Regions from separate parts of the Lysinibacillus sp. A1 genome, predicted to be linked through region 2. Evidence: riboswitches for the same ligand, from Rfam matches in the RefSeq annotation. Region 2 holds a riboswitch; the other holds the start of a gene.
What was found. Region 2 has a riboswitch for FMN ahead of ribE (riboflavin synthase). Riboswitches for the same ligand answer to the same signal wherever they lie in the genome.
Positions count from the first base shown of each region.

Region 1: linked by a shared signal. The riboswitch ahead of PI85_RS12555 (ECF transporter S component) and the one ahead of ribE (riboflavin synthase) in region 2 are both predicted to bind FMN.

Region 1 covers NZ_JSZM01000012.1:621,113-631,417, forward strand. The annotation lists gene PI85_RS12525 (cytochrome c biogenesis protein ResB) at 1-266, shown strand, start outside; gene ccsB (c-type cytochrome biogenesis protein CcsB) at 263-1,444, shown strand; gene PI85_RS12535 (response regulator transcription factor) at 1,560-2,276, shown strand; gene PI85_RS12540 (ATP-binding protein) at 2,269-4,044, shown strand; gene sigX (RNA polymerase sigma factor SigX) at 4,123-4,656, shown strand; gene PI85_RS12550 (hypothetical protein) at 4,653-5,936, shown strand; FMN riboswitch at 6,090-6,277, shown strand; gene PI85_RS12555 (ECF transporter S component) at 6,498-7,085, shown strand; gene PI85_RS12560 (sodium-dependent transporter) at 7,267-8,613, shown strand; gene glnA (type I glutamate--ammonia ligase) at 8,805-10,139, shown strand; gene PI85_RS12570 (hypothetical protein) at 10,217-10,305, shown strand, end outside.
Region 2 covers NZ_JSZM01000009.1:82,733-93,037, forward strand. The annotation lists gene PI85_RS06725 (YibE/F family protein) at 1-523, opposite strand, end outside; gene PI85_RS06730 (YibE/F family protein) at 520-1,644, opposite strand; gene PI85_RS24615 (hypothetical protein) at 1,850-2,011, shown strand; gene PI85_RS06735 (ABC-F family ATP-binding cassette domain-containing protein) at 2,253-3,878, shown strand; FMN riboswitch at 3,991-4,116, shown strand; FMN riboswitch at 4,235-4,360, shown strand; gene ribE (riboflavin synthase) at 4,567-5,205, shown strand; partial or broken gene ribB (3,4-dihydroxy-2-butanone-4-phosphate synthase) at 5,233-5,823, shown strand; gene ribE (6,7-dimethyl-8-ribityllumazine synthase) at 5,869-6,336, shown strand; gene PI85_RS06755 (spore germination protein) at 6,487-7,950, shown strand; gene PI85_RS06760 (GHKL domain-containing protein) at 8,181-9,488, opposite strand; gene PI85_RS06765 (histidine phosphatase family protein) at 9,955-10,305, shown strand, end outside.

The DNA.
Region 1 (10,305 bases), on a different contig from region 2:
TTGTTGGTGGCGTTATCTTTATGATTGGTGTCGTAATTGGATCTTACTGGAATCACCGTCGTTTATGGCTTCAAGTTGAGCCGGATGGCCGTGTTTTAATGGCGGCCCATGTTAATAAAAATATGTTCAGCATGAAAAAGGATTTAGATGCTGTTACAGCATTTGCAGCATTGCCTCCATACAAAGATCAGTTAGAGAAAGAAGAGGCTGGCGAAGAGTCCACGAATGGTGGCATTAAAGAAAAGGAAGGTGACAACACCTTATGAGTTTGATTGACATAAGTGGAAACCTGTTATTTGTAGCTTTTATTGCTTATTTAGTTGCGACGTTATTATTTGGTGGTTCCATTAAACAAGCGAATGCTACAGGTAAAAACACTGGTAAATGGGGTAAGCTTGCCATTGTGGTAACAATTATTGGATTTGTATCACAGCTTGCCTACTTTATTACACGATGGATTTATACTGGACATGCGCCAGTAAGTAATATGTTTGAATTTACAACTGCCTTTGGTATGTTCATTGTTGGTGCGTTTATTTTAATTTACTTTATTTATCGTTTATCTGCACTTGGATTAGTAGCATTACCAGTAGCACTTTTAATTATCGCTTATGCTTCAATGTTCCCGAAAGAAGTAAGTCCATTAGTGCCCTCATTACAAAGCCATTGGTTAACAATTCACGTGATTACAGCGGCATTAGGGCAATCTATTTTAGCGATCAGTGCTGTGGCTGGACTTATTTACTTATTAAAGGTTGTAGATTTAACGAAGCCTTCTAAACAACGATTTTGGTTAGAAGCCGTTATGTACTGTCTTGTAGTAGTTGTAGGGTTTGTTGCTGTGACTTCTACATTCAGTGCAATGGATTATGAATCTAGCTACAATTATGTGGACAAAGAAGGAACTACGCGTAAAATTATTTACAATTTACCACCAGTTTTCGGTATGAATGAGTATGAGGCAGTTGAAGAGCATGGCATGTCACCAATTGTAGAAATGCCAGCATTAATTAATGCGAAGAAACTAACAACTGTCTTTTGGTCATTATTAGTAGGGTCAGTATTGTATTTATTAATTCGCTTAATTGCACGTCGTCGAATAAGCGCTATTTTCCAGCCACTTGTGAAGCGTGTTAATTTACAATTACTTGATGAAATTGGCTATCGTTCAGTGCTAATTGGTTTCCCTGTATTCTCCCTAGGTGCTTTAATCTTTGCGATGATTTGGGCGCAAATTGCTTGGAGTCGCTTCTGGGGATGGGATCCTAAGGAAGTATGGGCTCTTATTACATGGTTATTCTATGCGGCATTCCTACATTTACGTTTATCAAAAGGCTGGGAAGGTCAAAAATCTGCTTGGTTAGCATTAATTGGTTTCGGTATTATATTATTTAACCTAATTGCTGTTAACTTAATTCTTGCAGGTTTACACTCCTACGCATAACCTGTGAAACAACAAGCCTTTTCGCTCTAGCGAAGAGGCTTTCTTTTCTTTTCAATATGTGTCACACCATGTACAATAGAAGTTAGAGAAAGATTGGAAGAGAGGGATCGTGAAAGTGTCAGAAAATATTTCAGTATTAGTAGTAGATGACGAGGATCGAATTCGCCGCTTATTAAAAATGTATCTGGAGCGAGAAGGATACCTTGTTGACGAGGCAGAAAATGGTGAACAAGCGATCGAAAAATCTTTAGAAAAAGAATATCACTGTATTTTACTTGATATTATGATGCCTGAAAAAGATGGGCTAGAAGTGTGTGCAGAAATTCGTGAACGCGCTGCAACTCCTATTATTTTATTAACTGCTAAAGGTGAGGAAGCTAATCGAGTTCAAGGCTTCGAGCTAGGAGCAGATGATTATATTGTAAAACCATTTAGTCCTCGTGAGGTAGTGTTACGTGTGAAGGCCATTTTACGTCGTTCACAGGCATTCTCACCAACGACCAATGCATCCTCTTCAAAAGATTTAGTGGTGTTCCAGCATTTGATGATCGATCATGATGCACACCGTGTAACAGCAGAGGGCATTGAGGTGAATTTAACACCAAAAGAGTATGAATTACTTTACTTCTTAGCGAAATCGCCAGACAAAGTATTTGACCGTGAACAACTACTAAAAGAGGTTTGGCATTACGATTTCTTTGGTGATTTACGTACAGTTGACACACACGTAAAACGTTTACGTGAAAAGCTCAACCGTGTTTCTGAAAACGCTGCTAAAATGATCGTGACGGTTTGGGGCGTTGGTTACAAATTTGAGGTTGTCAATGAATAGAATATGGAATAGTGTTGTCGGGAAGCTATGGGTAACCATATTGCTTCTCGTTTCATTTGTATTATTTGTTTTCACGGTATTAATGCTTGAATTTCTTCAAAACTACCATATGCAGCAAGCAGAAATATCTTTACGTCAAACTGCTGCCACTGTGGCAAGTATAGTGGATGACAATGAAACCGCTGAATCGACTTCGGAATTATTAAAAGATATTTTACCTAAAGGCACCAATGCACTCATCGCAATCAGCCATGTAGAGGTATCCTTTGCCATGCAAGAAGGACTCAATAAAAAGGAAATTCAAGATACTATTTTGGCAAATAAATCTTTCCGTGAGGTTTTTCAATCAGATGAACCAATTACTAAAGAAATGATGATGCCCTCCTCTACTGATCAAGAGAAAATGGAATCTTACGTTGTGCTTGGTTTCCCATTAAATGTAGAAAATGCTGTACATGGAGCAGTTTTCATCTATCAAAGCCCCGATGCCCTACATAAAACGTCCAAGGAAACGACGAAAATTGTCTTTTTGGCAGCTTTCATAGCATTTGTCTTGACTACATTTTTTGCGTTCTTCTTGTCTTCACGTATTACATCTCCACTAAGAAAAATGCGTGAGCTGGCATTTGAAATTGCAAAAGGGAATTTTGAAGCGAAAATGCCTACGACTCAAAATGATGAAATTGGACAGCTGGCAGTTGCCTTCAATCAAATGGGTCGTCAATTAAAGCATAATTTAGAGGTCATCAATCAAGAGAATGAACAGCTATCCAATATTTTGACATCTATGACAGATGCAGTGATCACATTTAATCGCGACCGTACAATATTATTAAGTAATCCACCAGCGGAACGTCTGATGCAAAAATGGTTTGTAAACAAAGGCTCACAAAGTGCGAAGCCAATACCGCCAGAGCTGTATCATATGCTGGATCATGTACTCATGTTTGAGGATAAGCTAGAAGAGGAAATTGAAATGGATGGTAATTACTATACGTTTACAATTAGTCCTCTTTATAGTGGAGAAATCATTCGTGGTGCAGTCGCTGTTATTCGTGATATGACTGAACAACACCGCCTAGAAAAACTTCGATCCGATTTTATTGCGAACGTCTCTCATGAATTGCGGACGCCAATCGCCATGCTACAAGGCTATTCTGAAGCTTTGATGGATGATGATTTTATTCAAGATCAGGAAGAACGTAATGAAATAACAAAAATTATTTATGATGAATCCAAACGAATGGGTCGCCTTGTCACGGATTTATTAGATTTAGCACGCATGGAATCGGGGCATATGACACTCTATAAAGATGAATTACCAATTAATTCTACATTCGAGCGTATTACCCAAAAATTTGCACAGGTTGCAAAAGAAAAGCATATTCGTCTACTATTTGATAGTGAATTTAATGACGATGCACTGATTAATATAGATGAGGATCGGATCGAGCAAGTACTCACAAATTTAGTCGACAATGCACTAAGACATACGGATGAGGGATCTGTCACAGTAAAAGTGGAGCAGGAGCCAACATTCGCTAAAATTTCTGTTCAAGATACAGGACATGGTATTCCTCAAGATGATTTACCTTATGTCTTTGAACGCTTTTATAAAGCAGATAAGGCACGTACTCGATCTAAGGGTGGTACGGGACTTGGCTTAGCCATTGCACGAAATATTATAAAAGCACACTCAGGAAATATTATGGTAGATAGTGTGCTTAAGGAAGGTACTACCTTCACATTTTATTTACCGTTCGATTAATAACGTGGTTTGTTATTAATTGACTGTAACTTCTGCGAATGTAAGACGACAAATAATATAGAACGGGGGTGGAGTGCATTGAATGACTCCGTGTTCCATCGACTATACGATGCCTATCATCAAGACGTGTTCCAGTTTCTAATCTATCTAGTAAAAAACCGTACACTTGCTGAAGATTTAGCGCATGAAGTGTATGTAAGAGTATTGCGCTCATACGATCAATTTGCAGGCAATAGTAGTGAGAAAACATGGCTTTTTGCAATAGCCAAAAATGTTGCGATTGATCATTTTAGAAAGCAAGCAGTGCGTCAGAAGCATTCGCTTGATTTCTTTGACTGGGAAACGGAACAACTCCATTCAAACACACCATCACCGGAGGAAATGCTACAGGCCAGTGATGAATTTATGCAAGTAGAGTCAGCATTAGAAAACTGTACTGGCGATCAAAAAATGGTCATTATTATGCGCTATTTCCAGGATTTATCGATTGCAGAAACGGCGCAAATACTTGATTGGACAGAAGCGAAGGTAAAAACAACCCAGCATCGAGCCATTAAATTTTTAAGGCAACAGCTACAGCCGATCAGAGAACAGGAGGCGAAACGGCAATGACACATAAGCCATTTGATGATGAGCAGCTTGAACATGTACTGAACAATGCCCCTAAGCTTTCTGACCACCGTTCGAAAGAAGATATATTAAATCGGTTAATGGCAGATGCTCGCTTGCAAGATAATATACACCTTCAAGAAACTATGCAAGAACCTATAGAAGATGAACCATCTCAACAGGAAGATGCTACCATTAAAAAGCCTACGACGAGATCAAAAGTACGTAATATGCAGATTTATATGAGTGTAGCCGCAGTCTTTGTGCTAACAATACTAGTTGGCACAATATTGAAGAACAATCAAGGTGAGCAAAAAGATCAAGCGAGTATGCCTGAAACGGCTCAGTTTTCGACGATGCAAGAGGATTCAGCAGCAAAGGAAGCGGCCACGCAGGATGAAATGCTGGATTCCAAAAGTATTGTTGCGGAACATGAGCGCATTTTATCTTTACGTACATCTGTCTATGAGGAGGATGTAAAAGATGCTGTCGTATTTCGTATTGGTTTGGCAGGGCGTGATGCGGAAAGTGTTCCTATGACGTATGTGATTCCAAATGAACGTGTGGCTACTGATTTTGGAGAAGAGAAGCCTTCTACCTTACGGATATATGAAAAGTATGCTCCTCAAATTGACGAGGAGGCTAAAGGGTTTACAGAGTATCATCCTTATAAAGGTGAGCTGAAGGAAAAGGATGATAAGCTTATCCATGTCTTGCCAAAGGGGAATGACTATGATGTTGCCTCTGCTGCAGTAAATGAATATAAAGGCACAATGGAAGACACATTCTCAGACTCTGAATACACCGAAGTGGAAATCCAAAATGAAGATGGAACCCCGTATGAGTTTTCTCAAGAAGGTGAGCCAAGTCAAGGAATGTCCTTAACGAATGCAAAGCACTATAATTATTACTTGTACCATGATTCCAATGGTGCAGAATATTTATCACCAGATTTCCGTCAATCTTTTGAGACAGTCACAGAGGCACTTACACTGATGAAAAATAAAAATGATGATGTCTATACATCGGTAGTGCCTGAAAATGTAACATACACAGTCACTGAACAAGCGGAAGGTGTAGTTGTGACTTTTGATATTCCGCTTGATTTAACATCTATGGAACCAATACGAGCTACTCAATTAATTGAGGCCATGATGTTAACAGCTGCTAGCTTTAATCAACAGCTCCTTTTAGATAATGTTGTGCAAGAAAGCTGGGAAGGCTTTGATTTAAAGGGTTATTTACCAAAGCCAGTGGGACCGAATAAACAGTTTTTACCATAGTCGAAGGAAGAAAAAACAAGAGAGGCATTCCTGCATGGCGGGAGTGCCTTTTCTATTTATAAAACATAGCAATTTAATCGGATTTTTTTGAGCAGAACTATTTACTTTTACTTCGTAATTCATTATAGTAAAGCTGTAGAATAAAATAATATGATTCATCTTCGGGGCAGGGTGAAAATCCCGACCGGCGGTAATAGAGTCATAAATCGCTAATGAATATATTCATTAGCTCGCTTGATTTATGTTAAACTCTTCAGCCCGCGACCTGTGCGAATTTTCGCATGGCTGACTTGGTGAAATTCCAAGGCCGACAGTTAAAGTCTGGATGGGAGAAGATGGAGGTACGATCGTCATTCATTGTCATGAAATGAACTATGACCGAGCGCTTTTTTTGTATGGTTTATTAAACAGTGCTCAAAAATTAGTTGATGAGGACGCTTATTCGTTATGCCTTTCTCCCTTATGCTTTATTAAACGCATAAGGGTTTTTTCATGAAACAATTGAAAGATCGTCACCTTTCTTCTTGCGAGATTGAATCAGCAAAGAGGAGAGAGTTTTCTATGAAGAAAAATGTCAAACTTCAATCGTTTATTACGATTGGCATGCTGAGCAGTATTTCATTTTTATTAATGCTTTTTAATTTCCCGATTCCGCCATTCCCAGCATTTTTGGAAGTGGACTTCAGTGATATGCCTGCCTTACTTGCGGCAATCACAATGGGACCTGTAGCTGGTATTTTAGTAGAATTGTTTAAAAATGTGTTGGATTGGATTTTCTCAGGCACTCCAACAGGCGTTCCTGTAGGGCATATGGCTAATTTTGTAACAGGTATTTTATTCATCTTGCCAGTAAGCTTTATTTTTAATCGCTTTAAAACAATCGCTGGCCTTGTTGGAGGTTTAGCAATGGGAACAATTGTGATGGCAGTAGGAATGAGTGTTTTAAACTATGCTGTATTTTTACCAATGTACACTTACTTCTTAGGAATGGAGCCTGTTGTAGGTGATTCACTTTATAAAATGATTATCGCTGGTATTTTACCATTTAATATTGTCAAAGGGATTTTATTAACGGGTATTATGGCGTTATTATTTACGACAATGCGTAAATGGATTGACCGCCAGCGTTCTATGTATATAACAAAATAAAATGTACTAAGCCTCGAGGGATGAACTCGAGGTTTTTTTATGGCGGAATATAGAAAGAAAAATAGAAAAAGGTAACGGGTTGTCAAAATATAACTAGTTCTTTTTTAGTAATACCTAGTCGAAAGCTATATTTTCATGTAAAATTAGAGAAGAGTTTAGAAAGTTAGAGGAGTTTGAAGAGATGAGTGGAAAAAAAGGACAGTGGTCTAGTAAGTTAGGATTTATTTTAGCATCAGCAGGTGCTGCAATTGGACTAGGAGCGATTTGGAAGCTCCCGTATGTAACCGGACAAAGTGGAGGAGGCGCGTTTTTCTTAATCTTTGTATTGTTTACATTATTAATTGGGCTCCCGATGCTATTATCTGAATATATTTTAGGACGAGGTACACAGTCAGAGGCAATCACTGCCTATAAAAAAATTGCTCCTATGAAAAAGGGATGGGCATGGATTGGCCGCATGGGTGTTCTCGGATGTTTTTTATTACTAACATTTTATAGCGTTGTCGGTGGCTGGATTTTTATTTATAGTGGGCTAGGCGTAGCGGGTGCTGTCATTGATCCGGCTATTGATCCTGGAGAACTATTTGGAAAAATAATTGAGACACCTTGGATTACAATTGTAGGTTTGGCTTTGTTTACATTAGCAAACGTACTTGTTATTTCATTAGGTGTCCAAAATGGTATTGAAAAGGCGAATAAATGGATGATGCCATTGCTCTTTATTATGTTCATTGTCCTAGTGATTCGTGCTGTCACATTAGATGGCGCCATGGAAGGGGTAAAATTCTTTTTATGGCCTGATTTCTCAAATATTACCGGAAAAGCCTTATTAGAAGCTTTAGGGCAATCCTTCTTTGGGTTAGCCGTTGGATTTTCTTGTCTTGTTACATATAGTTCCTACCTCAAAAAAGATGTGAGTCTACCGAATTCAGCAGGCTCCGTCGTTATGCTAACGGTACTTGTTTCATTTTTAGCTGGACTAGCTATTTTCCCGGTCGTTTTTGCTTTTGATTTAGAGCCGGCAGCTGGGCCGGGCTTGTTATTTATGGTGCTACCGACAGCATTTAGCCAAATGCCATTTGGGGAAGTATTTTTAGCGATGTTTTTATTATTATTCTTATTTGCCACATTAACGTCCTCGTTTAGTTTATACGAAATTATTGTTGCGGCATTTATGGAAAATAGTCAGAAGTCTCGTCTGGTATGGACTTCATGTCTTGGTGTAGTTGTCTTTCTTGCGGCCATCCCAGCATCTCTTTCCTCTAGCCTGCTAGCGAATGTATCGGTTTTTGGAAAGAATATTTTTGATGCAACTGACTTTTTAGTATCAAACTTAATGCTGCCATTGGGGAACTTGTCCATTGCAATTTTTATTGCATATGTAGTAGATAAAGAATTTGTGAAAAGAGAACTGCTAATGGGAAGCCAGATGGGGCAGGGGTATTATTCGATTTACAGGATGTTAATGGTAATCATAGTACCAGCTGTCATTCTCGTAGTGTTCGTTAATATGCTATTACAATTTTAAAAATATATAAGGTGTATCCATTTAGTCAATGGGTACGCCTTTTTTATGTATCGAAAATCAAGATAAATATATTCTAAAAGAAAGATGTTATAAAACCTTACATACATATTGCTAAAAATAAAAAAATGATGTATTTTAAAAGCAGTTATAAAAAAAGTGTGTTAATTAAATTTACATTGGAGTGGTGGAAAATGAAACATTATACAAAAGAAGGTATTATACGCCGAGTAAAGGAAGAAAATGTGAAGTTTATTCGCCTACAATTTACTGATATATTAGGAACGATTAAAAATGTAGAAATACCTGTGAGTCAATTAGAAAAAGCTTTAGACAATAAGGTTATGTTTGATGGCTCTTCGATTGAAGGCTTTGTACGTATAGAGGAATCTGATATGTATTTAAGACCAGATTTTAATACATTTGTCATTTTTCCTTGGACAGCTGAAAAAGGTAAGGTCGCGCGTCTTATATGCGATATTGCAAGGCCAGATGGGTCACCATTTGAAGGAGACCCACGCTCTAATCTAAAGCGCGTTTTAAAGGAAATGGAGGAGTTGGGTTTCACTTCCTTTAACTTGGGCCCAGAGCCAGAATTTTTCCTTTTTAAGCTGGATGAAAAGGGGCATCCGACACTTGAGCTAAATGACAGCGGAGGTTATTTTGACTTAGCTCCGACAGATTTAGGGGAGAATTGTCGTCGGGATATTGTTTTAGAGCTAGAAGGGATGGGCTTTGAAATTGAGGCTTCTCACCATGAAGTAGCACCTGGACAGCATGAAATTGATTTTAAATATGCTAGTGCCATTGAAGCATGCGACAATATTCAAACATTTAAATTAGTCGTAAAAACAATTGCTGCACAGCATGGGCTACATGCAACATTTATGCCGAAGCCACTATTCGGAGTTAACGGCTCTGGTATGCATTTTAATCTTTCGTTATTTGAAGGGGATAAAAATGCATTTTATGATGAACACGCAGAACTTCAATTAAGTGCAACAGCTCGTAGCTTTATGGCAGGAATCATCCAGCATGTACACGGATTTACGGCGATTACGAATCCACTTGTTAATTCTTATAAACGATTAGTCCCAGGCTATGAGGCTCCATGCTATGTTGCGTGGTCTGCTCAAAACCGTTCACCACTTATTCGTATACCAGCAGCTCGAGGATTATCAACTCGTGTTGAATTACGTTCAGTTGATCCAGCGGCGAATCCTTATTTAGCAATGGCTGTGATCTTGGCTTCGGGGCTTGATGGCATACGCAAGGATTTAACGCCTCCAGCAGCGGTAGATCGCAATATTTATAAAATGACAGGTCCAGAGCGTGAATTAAATGGCATTGATAGCTTACCATCTTCATTAGAGCATGCGTTAATTGAATTAGAAATGGATTCAGTTGTACGAGATGCTCTAGGTGATCATATTTATGAAAAGTTTAATGTTGCCAAAGAAATCGAATGGGATAAATACCGCACACGGGTCCATAACTGGGAGCGTGAGGAATATTTAACGATGTACTAAAAAATATTGGAGCTAAAAAGCTCCAATATTTTTATACTGACTTTCATACCCTTTATTAAGGAAAAGGGGTGTGGGTAATGACACAAACGACTCAAGTTGTGACAATTCAAAACAATGATATTGTGCAATTTGAACATGATATTAATCGGGCTTTATTAGATTTAAG
Region 2 (10,305 bases):
TACTTAATCCAGAGGTAAACAGTGACTTTCTACTAATAGAAGGATTACGATAAAAAATTTCATGCATCGAAGTCGCGATGGAAATGGCAACATCCATTATGGCGCCAATCGTACTCATAATAATGACCGATGCCCCTATCTGCACGAAATTCACACCAATATAGAGAGAAAAAATACTTATTTCCTCCGTTGATTCTTCGCCAAAGCCTTGAATCATCGTTTTTTTCGTTACTAACGTAATAAAAAGTAATAAAACAACGATCGTCACCATTGTAGAAATAAACGCTGTAATGGTTTTACTATTCGTTTTATTAATATAAAACAAACTAATGCAACTGATAACAGTGCACGCAATAAACGTCAGGACAATAGGGCTGTTTTTAGGGTTTGTCATAAGGAAAATAGTCACAAAAAGTACGCCGAAATTTAAAAATAAAGATAGAAATGAGCGTAAGCCTTGCTTTCCTCCGACTACCACCATTAAGAAACATAAAATGCCTGCCAATACAACGATGACATTCATGCTTTCACCCTCTTTCGATTAATGAAAAAAATAACGGTATATTGACTAATCGGTATGGTGAGGACGACTCCAATGCCTCCTGCAAGTGCACGAGCTAGCTCTAATGAAAGATTCAAAGATAGTGTCAGTCCTAATGTTGAAGAATTTTTCAAATAGAGTATGACCATTGGTATGGAGCCACAAATATACGCGAAAAATAAAATGCTTGTAATGGTGCCCATAATGTCTTTTCCAATTTCATGACCGGATGCTTTTAAAGCTTGTAAAGAAATACGAGAATCCTGTTCGTATAGGGCGAAAATAGAAGAGGACATCGTAATGGCAACATCCATAACAGCTCCAAGTGAACCAATAAATAAACCAGCCATAAAGACGGTTCGGTAGGGACGTGTTAAAAATTGCATTTCCTCATAGCGTAGACCATTTTCCCCCGTCAGCCACATCACAGCTGTGCTAATTATGAGGGCTATCATTGTCCCTAGAAGTGTAGAGATAATGGCTGCATATGTTTTCGTATTCAAACCACTAATCAGTAACAAGGAAATAACGGTAAATAATAGGACACAAACCCCACTTATAAATAATAAATTGAGGATGCCATGCTTTACGTAAAGGTCTAATGCAAATGTTAAAATGCAGGCATTTACGACTAAGCTAATAATGGCAAATAAACCTTGTCTCTTACCAATGAAGAGTAGCACAAGGATAAAAATCCAAGCGATCATCATAATTGTTTGATCTCGTTTCAAATCGAGAATGGTGCCCGTTAACTCTGATTGTGTTGAATGTGCGTCTATGGCGACAAAGATTTCATTGCCGACATGGTATTCTTGATCAAAGGCACCAGATGAAGAATAGTCATTCGTTAAATTAATCGTTTGTCCTTTGTGCTGCCCATTTTTAAGTACGGCTTTAATTTGCTGTGTATACAACATATCTTCATTCTCATACATATCTGTTATTGGCTCAGAATCTGTCACTTTGACTTTCAGAATTTCAGCAATAGGTCTATCATAAAATTGTTCATTATGATGAACGAAAAAAATAGATAGTGCACAGCCAAGTAATAACAAGGCATAGAAAATACGTTGTTTATAGGTTATGTTTTTTAAATAGTGCAATGGAATGACCTCCAAATTAGTGGACTGAATAGTCACTTGTACAGGAACGATTTTAAGAATTGTAAGTTCCAATATATTCTCAAGTTTAACGATAGGAATGATAGATTCCAAGGCATTTATGCTAAAAAAAGCGGGAGGACATTTGTATTCTAGAAAAAATATGTTAGATTATTTAATACTATAAATACGAAGGGAGGGCGAAGTAATGGAAACTGTTTGTGCGAAAGGTTTAACTGAAGTAGAGGTAAAATCTTACAATCTTTGTGGGGATTTGCTGGCTAAGGGAGAAGTGTGCCCTTTTTTAAGCAAATTTCATATCGATGCAGGTTCCGGTTGCTTTTTGCCTTCTTTATTTCTTACTGATTGACATCCAATTAAATGGGATGTATAGATTGCTAGGCGCCGGTTCGTAACGGCGCTTTTTTTGTTTAATTATAAAATTTAACATGCCCTTTTTCTCATAGGGATGTTTGTAAGGTGCCGTTTTATGACGGCGCCTTTTTTGTGTTTGAAAGGAGTGAAGAGTGATGTGTAACCTTATATGTCCATTTATTTCTTGAGCAATTCGCTCAGTAGTAATGGATAAAATAAATAAGGAGATTGAAAAAATGATACTTCAATTAAATGGAATTAGTAAGAGCTACTTGGGAGAACCAATTCTTTCAAAGATAACCATGAAAATAGAACATGGCGATCGGATTGGACTAATAGGTGTAAATGGGGCAGGGAAATCAACGCTACTAAAGATCATTACAGGGGATCTTCCCTATGATGAAGGCGATATTTTTATAGGGAAGAGAATGAAACTAGGCTATTTACGACAAGATAGTGGGTTGCAGCCAGACCATACGATTTGGACTGAAATGCTTGGGGCATTTACTGAGCTTCAAGAGGCTGAAAAGGAACTCCGAGAGCTGGAAATGCAGATGGGTGAGCCTTCCTGCATAAATGACCATGAAAAGCTAGAACAAGTAATGACGAAATATGCCAGCAAGTCAGATTGGTTTTCACAGCAAGGTGGCTATGATGTTGAGGCAAAAATAAATAGTATGTTAAATGGTATGGGCTTTGGTAGCATCCCAACAAACACACTTATCGAATCATTAAGTGGTGGACAGAAAACTAGGCTGGCACTTGCTAAAATTTTACTAGAGCAGCCGGACTTGTTGCTGTTAGATGAACCAACTAACCATTTGGATTTTGCGACTTTAAATTGGCTTGAAAGCTATTTACGTGGCTATCAGGGAGCTATTATTGTTATTTCGCACGATCGTTACTTTTTAGATGCCCTTGTCAATAAAATTTATGAGATTGAACGCACCCATGGAACAACATACAGCGGTAACTATTCTAAGTATGTGGAAAGCAAGGCGAAAAATCGCGAATTAATGGAAAAAAAATATACGATGCAACAGCAGCAAATCGCCAAAATGGAGGATTATATTGAGCGGAATATTACGATGGCTACTTCCTCGAAAAGCGCTAAGAACAAAAGGAAGCAGCTTGAACGAATAGATCGTCTTGAAAAGCCTCAGAAGGATCTAAAACACGCACAAATGACATTTGCTACAGATAAGAGATCTCATAAAGAAGTGTTGAAGGTAAAAGATGTAGTGCTCTCCTATCAGCTAGAAGATAGCAAAAAAATATTATTGCAAGATATTGAGTTTTCATTGGATAGAGGCGATCGGGTCGCATTAGTAGGTCCAAATGGTGTGGGGAAATCAACGCTTTTGAAGGCGTTATTACATGAATTGTCTCCGGACCGTGGCGTTATCACATGGGGAAATGGTGTGACAATCGGCTATTATGATCAAGAGCAAGAGACATTACATCCTAATAATATGGTATTACAAGAGGTTTGGAGTACTTTCCCTTCAATGGAAGAGGCAAAAATACGATCAGTACTCGGTAATTTTTTATTTACGAAAGAGGATGTATTTAAAAAGATAGACTCCCTTAGCGGTGGGGAAAAAGCACGTGTAGCGTTAGCAAAGCTTATTTTGCAAAAAGCCAATGTACTTATAATGGACGAGCCGACCAATCATCTTGATTTATTTAGTAAGGAAGTATTGGAGGAGGCGCTATTGCAGTTTGATGGCACCTTATTATACATTTCTCATGATCGTTATTTTCTTAATAAGCTAGCCAATAAATTGCTTGAATTATCACCAACTGGGATGACGGCCTTTTCGGGAAATTATGATGATTATGTTCAAAAAATAAGCCATTAAAGGATTTAGGGGCCACCTCTATAGCAAGAGGTGGCCCCTTTTTAAAAAAATTACAAACAGAAGTATAGATAATATAATTAAATAGTGTTATCGTAAGAACTAGCTAAATAAAATGATCCTTCGGGGTAGGGTGAAATTCCCAATCGGCGGTGATGAAGCAATTCAAAGTCCGTGAGCGCAAGCTGATTTGGTGCAAATCCAAAACCGACAGTAACAGTCTGGATGGGAGAAGGGTATAAGTGCGAGCTTTTTAAATTCAATGTAATTTAGAAGGTCTATTTAACTATGCATTTATGACACTACTTCCCGCAAATATGTTGGGGAGTTTTTTTATTTAGCCAATCAATTGAATAGAAGATGTTCTTCGGGGTAGGGTGAAATTCCCAATCGGCGGTGATGAAGCAATTCAAAGTCCGTGAGCGCAAGCTGATTTGGTGCAAATCCAAAACCGACAGTGATAGTCTGGATGGGAGAAGAACAAATAAGATACTAGTCTATGGAAAAAATGTATATCCAAATAGGCTTATTTATTGATGTCTTATACTCCCAAAACCCCTTTGTCAAAGGGGTTTTTCTTTTTATATGAGTTTTAAGAAGGGAGACGGATAGAAACGTAAGAGTGACGGATAAAAACTCAAAAACCACAGATAGAAGCTATGAAAGATCAGTGTGAAAGCAGGTGAAATAAATGTTTACAGGTATTGTGGAGGATATTGGCACTATTAAAGCCTTGCAAAGCGATAAGAACAGTATGAAAATTACGGTTCAATCATCTAAAATTGCTGAAGATGTGGGATTAGGGGATAGTATAGCGGTCAATGGTGTTTGTTTAACGGTGACTCATTTTACGGATCAAGAGCTTACGATGGATGTTATGCCTGAAACCGTCAAAGCTACAAATTTACATCAGCTAACAATAGGGGATCCGGTTAATTTGGAGCGTGCGATGTCTGCTAATGGGCGATTTGGGGGCCATTTTGTTGCTGGTCATGTCGATGGTGTTGGGAAGATTTTACGAAAACGTCCGATGGCCAACGCGGTTTATATTGATATCGAATTGTCTGAGGAACTAACAAATTTCTGTATTCCGAAGGGCTCCATAACGATTGATGGCACAAGCTTAACAATTTTTCATGTTGAAACGAATCAGGTCACGATTTCACTGATTCCTCATACTTACAAGGAAACGATTTTAGGTATGAAAAAAGTGGGCGCTTTCGTCAATGTTGAAACAGATTTAGTCGGTAAATATATTTTAAACGAAATGAAAAATGGGCAAGGCAAGTCAATGATTACTAGAGATTATTTAGCACGACATGGTTTTTAAAATCACATAATGAGGAGATGAAAAATAGTGCTACATGCAATTGAAGATGCCATAGAGGATTTAAAGCAAGGGAAAGTAATCGTCGTAGTGGATGATGAGGATCGGGAAAATGAGGGGGATCTTCTAGCGCTTGCTGAATTTATTACTCCGGAAACGATCAACTTTATGGCGACTTATGGCAAAGGGCTAATTTGTACGCCGATTTCGCAGGAGCTAGCACATCAGTTAGATCTGCACCCAATGGTTCAGCATAATACGGATAACCATCAAACAGCCTTTACCGTAAGTATCGATCATATGGACACAACAACGGGAATTAGTGCCTTTGAGCGTGCATTCACTATACAAAAAATGTTGGGGTCTCAGGCAAAAAAAACTGATTTTCGTCGGCCAGGACACATTTTTCCACTAATCGCAAAGGATAATGGTGTCTTAGAGCGAAGGGGCCATACGGAGGCGAGCATTGATTTAGCCAAGCTTTGTGACAGTATTCCTGCTGGAGTGATTTGTGAAATTATGGGAGATGATGGTCACATGATGCGCTTTGATGAGTTGACAAAGTATGCAGCACATCATGGATTAAAAATGATTTCCATTGAGGAGTTAGCCGCTTATCGTAGTCAATCATTTACAACAAACTAATAACGAGGGAGATATAAAAAAATGGGTCAAACATTTGAAGCACAATTAATTGGGACGGATTTAAAAATTGCGGTAGTCGTAGGTCGATTCAATGAGTTTATTACAAGCAAATTATTAGATGGTGCAATGGATGGATTAAAAAGACACGGTGTAGATGAAGCATCCATTGATGTTGCATGGGTGCCAGGAGCTTTTGAAGTGCCTTTTATTGCGAAACAATTAGCAGAGACAAAGAAATATGATGCCATTATTGGTTTAGGGACTGTTATTCGTGGTTCTACAACACATTATGACTATGTGTGTAATGAGTCGGCAAAAGGTATTGCGAATGTATCCTTAACGACCAATGTACCAGTTATTTTCGGTATTGTTACAACAGAAAATATTGAACAGGCGATTGAGCGTGCGGGAACAAAATCAGGTAATAAAGGCTATGATTCCGCGATATCGGCAATTGAGATGGCTAATCTACAAAAAATGATTGGTTAAGAGCATCCTAAATAGGTTATCACAGTATTTGTTTCTTGAATAATTTTTATGTCCATGGGAAAAATATGCCTAAGTATATTTATTACATGTCGTAGTTTTCATAAATGTACTAAATTCGAGCAGGCTCAGTAGGAGATGAGAAGTATTTCAATGGAACAAATGATGAATTTGAAAATGTTGAAATCACTATTTCAACGCTCTGCTGATATAATATTCCAACAGTATAAATTTCAGCAACATACAGTCCATATGATAACCTGTGATGCTATGATAGACGAAGAACTCCTTCAAACGGTTGTGGTCGAACGTGTTCAATCCTTATTTAACTGTGGTTCTGATGAAACGTTAGAGGAGCTTATCGAACAGCATCTTCATGTGCCCTATTTACAAAAGGTCACTAAGAAAGAAGATATGATTACAAGAGTCTACAAAGGCCATGTCTTATTATATTTTGAGGAAGATCATTTGATTTATTCCAGTGATATTTCAAATAGACCTAATCGTGAGCCGGGGGAAACAACGCTTGAGTTAGTTGTAAAAGGACCAAGAGATGATTTTATTGAAGATGTATTTATTAATATAGCTTTATTACGAAAACGTTTACCTACGAATTCATTTAGTGTAGAAACATTAGAAATCGGTCAACGCTCTAAAACAACGGTAGCCGTACTATATATGGAAGACATTGTGAATTTAAATATGTTAGAACAAATCCGATTACAATTACAAAAAATTGATACAGATATTGTCGTCAATGGTGATTTACTGATGGAGGCAATTGAACAGACGGCTAAAGTTCTCCCTAGACATGATTATACGGGAAGACCCGATTTTGCTCTTCAAGCATTAATGAGAGGGAGAATACTAATAATGATCGATGGCGTTTCCTATGCCATGATTATTCCTGCCAATATTATGCTGCTCTTTAAAACATCTGAGGACAATGAATATCCAATCATTGTCAGTTCAATGGAACGGGTGCTCCGAATATTTGGGATACTGATCAGTATGTTACTTCCTGGTTTTTGGCTAGCCGTAACAACCTATCATCAAGAGCAGCTCCCCTATCTTTTACTTGCGACAGTGGTTGAATCAAGAACGGGATTACCGTTCCCGACGATACTTGAAATCATGATGATGCTATTTATGTTTGAAATGTTCCGTGAGGCCAACTTACGCTTGCCAAGTGCCATCAGTGGCTCGATCAGTGTTGTTGGAGGGTTAATAATTGGAGATGCTGCCATTAAGGCTGGCGTGACAAGCCCTTCGATGATTGTAATCATTGCGATTTCAAGCATTGCTGCATTTACATTGGTCAATCAAGCCTTTGTAACAGCAATGAGTATTTTTCGATTAATTATCATTTTATTTTCAGCCTTTTTCGGTCTTTTTGGATTTTTTATTTCGGTCTTTTTCATTATTATCTATGCAGCAAATATGCGTGTACTCGGTGTGCCCTATATTAATTTTAGTGCAGATTTTGAACAGGGTAATATTGGAAAATCCTTACTGCGTTTATCACCGAAAGGTTATAGTCTAAGACCGTCCTTCCTAAAACCACAGGACCAGACACGAACGGCAAATAATAAATCAAAAAAAGATAAGGGTGTATGAGCGTTACCTGACATCAGACTATAGACAAGCTCAAAAAATTGGAGTTTGCCTATAGTCTTTTTTTATAATTAATGCCACTACGGGGTGATGAGCTAGTTCCAATCCACTTTTAAGAACTCTGTAGTGCTGAACGTCTATTTCTCCGCATATGAAAGAGAAAGAATAACAAAAACCATTGAGAGTCATTATCTTCTCAATGGTTTTTGTCTAAAGCTCTCTACATTTTGTAGCTATTTGAAGGGAATATGGACGATGGCAGTCGTTTCAAGATGTTTCGATGATTCAATCGAAATATCTCCATGATATTTATGGACGATTTCTTTCACAATAAATAGTCCTTGTCCTCGAATTTTCCCATTTTCATGCTTCTTCGTAGAGAATCCTTGTTTAAAGATTTGGTTTGCGTCTACAATATTCGGTCCTGTATTCGTAATTTTAAATTCATATTGTCCTTCATCAGCTTGACAACAAATCATAATTTTACGTTGCCCCTCAGGCAATTCATTCGCAGCATCAATCGCATTGTCAATTAAGTTCGATAGAATCTTGATTAAATCGGTCGTTTTAATTTTATTAAAATCGCCCTGAGAGATGGTGAAATCCATATCAATATTATGATTCTGTGCTGTTAGCTTTTTCGTTTGTAATAATATGGATAAACCTGGATGGTCAATATTTAATTTTAATGATTTAATCGCTTGTACTTCTTTAGACAGTGATGCTAAATATTGCTTTGCTTGATCGGTTTTTTCTAATTGTAAAAGGCCATGTAAAACTTGGATATGGTTCGTGAAATCATGACGTAACGATGACACCGAAGTAATCAACGTTTTGATCTCTGCTTGGTAAGTGTCTTCTGTGGCGCCTACTTCCTTCGCTACCTCTTTTTGGTACCATCTTTGTAAAAATAAAAAAGAACCAGCAACAATTAAAATAAATACACCGTTGAAAATAAAAATAAATAGGTTATCTTCAATCACTTTGCCTTTAATACCATTCAATGTATCTGCACTTATATCAATGCCCAGGTAACCGATTATTTGGCCTGTATCATCTTTAATTGGCGCACCAACAGATAAATAAGAACCATGGACTGAATCATGGATTACTTCTGTGACATAGGTTTCACCATGATAGGCTTTTTCTACTTGTTTAGCTGGAACAGTACAAACCTCACCTATTTCAAATCCTTTTTTTAGTTCACTTGGCAGACCCATCACCATTGCTTTTGATACCTTTGGATTATCCACCTGCAATGTATAAACAAATAATGCACCTAGCTTTATCCTTGCATCATTTAAGTAACTTCTTACTTCCCAATAATAATCATTCTTTTGCGGATTATTCAAAAATTGCTGATAAGCAATTGTATCGATGGAAGCAGCAATGGAATTAGCAGCCTCTAGACTTTGATTAGCAATCGATTCTTCAACGGTCTTTTTAATTTTTACATAGGATGTAATGATGTTTAAACTTGTAAACAAACATAATAAAATGGTGGATAGAATTAATATAAGCTTTATTTTTCGATTTTTCATATTACTCGGGACTTCCTCATCTATTAATATTCTAGAATATTAATTAACTCTATTTTTTGTTTGTAAACCAAACAATGCTTGTTTATCCTACATAAATTAAAACACAAAATCAATATGACTTTAAAATTACACACCGTAAACACTAGTTTAATAATCCTTTACAAGAAAGTAAACTAAAAAGGTGAAACAGTATATTTTAAGTCTCATTTCCTATCCTCATGGAAAATTCAAAAAGTTTCTAAAACAAAGGTCACATAAAAAATGAGTGGGTGCCAGTCATATATAATCTTTTCCCTTATATTTGTAGATAAAGTACTTTATATAAAAGTTAAAAGAAATGAGGAGCGGCAACTCCTGCAGAAATCGACAGTTCCTTTATTTCCATGTGAAAAAATAGGGAGCTTTTTTCTATTTGTAAGACATACATTACAAAGAATAAAGTGATAAAATGAAGGGGATGAAAGAATTGGAAAAGGATCTCCTGAAATTATTAAAAGAGGGAGGACTTATTTTATATGCAAGACATGGGACTGCAACAGTTGGTGTAGATCAAGTAAATGGTCTATTTCAAAGTTGTCAGTATCAAAGAAATTTATCCGAACAAGGCCGTCATGAGGCTGTATATTATGGCCAAATGTTGCGTTATTGGCAAATTCCCATCCTTGCGCCTATCACTGCAAGTCCTTTTTGTCGAACGATTGAAACAGCTCAGTTGGCTTTTCCCAATGTTCAGGTACAAATAGACCCTTTTATGTTTGAGATTTTTATGTTAGGAGGAAATCTTTCGACTGTTCAACAAAATTCAATTTTAACGGCT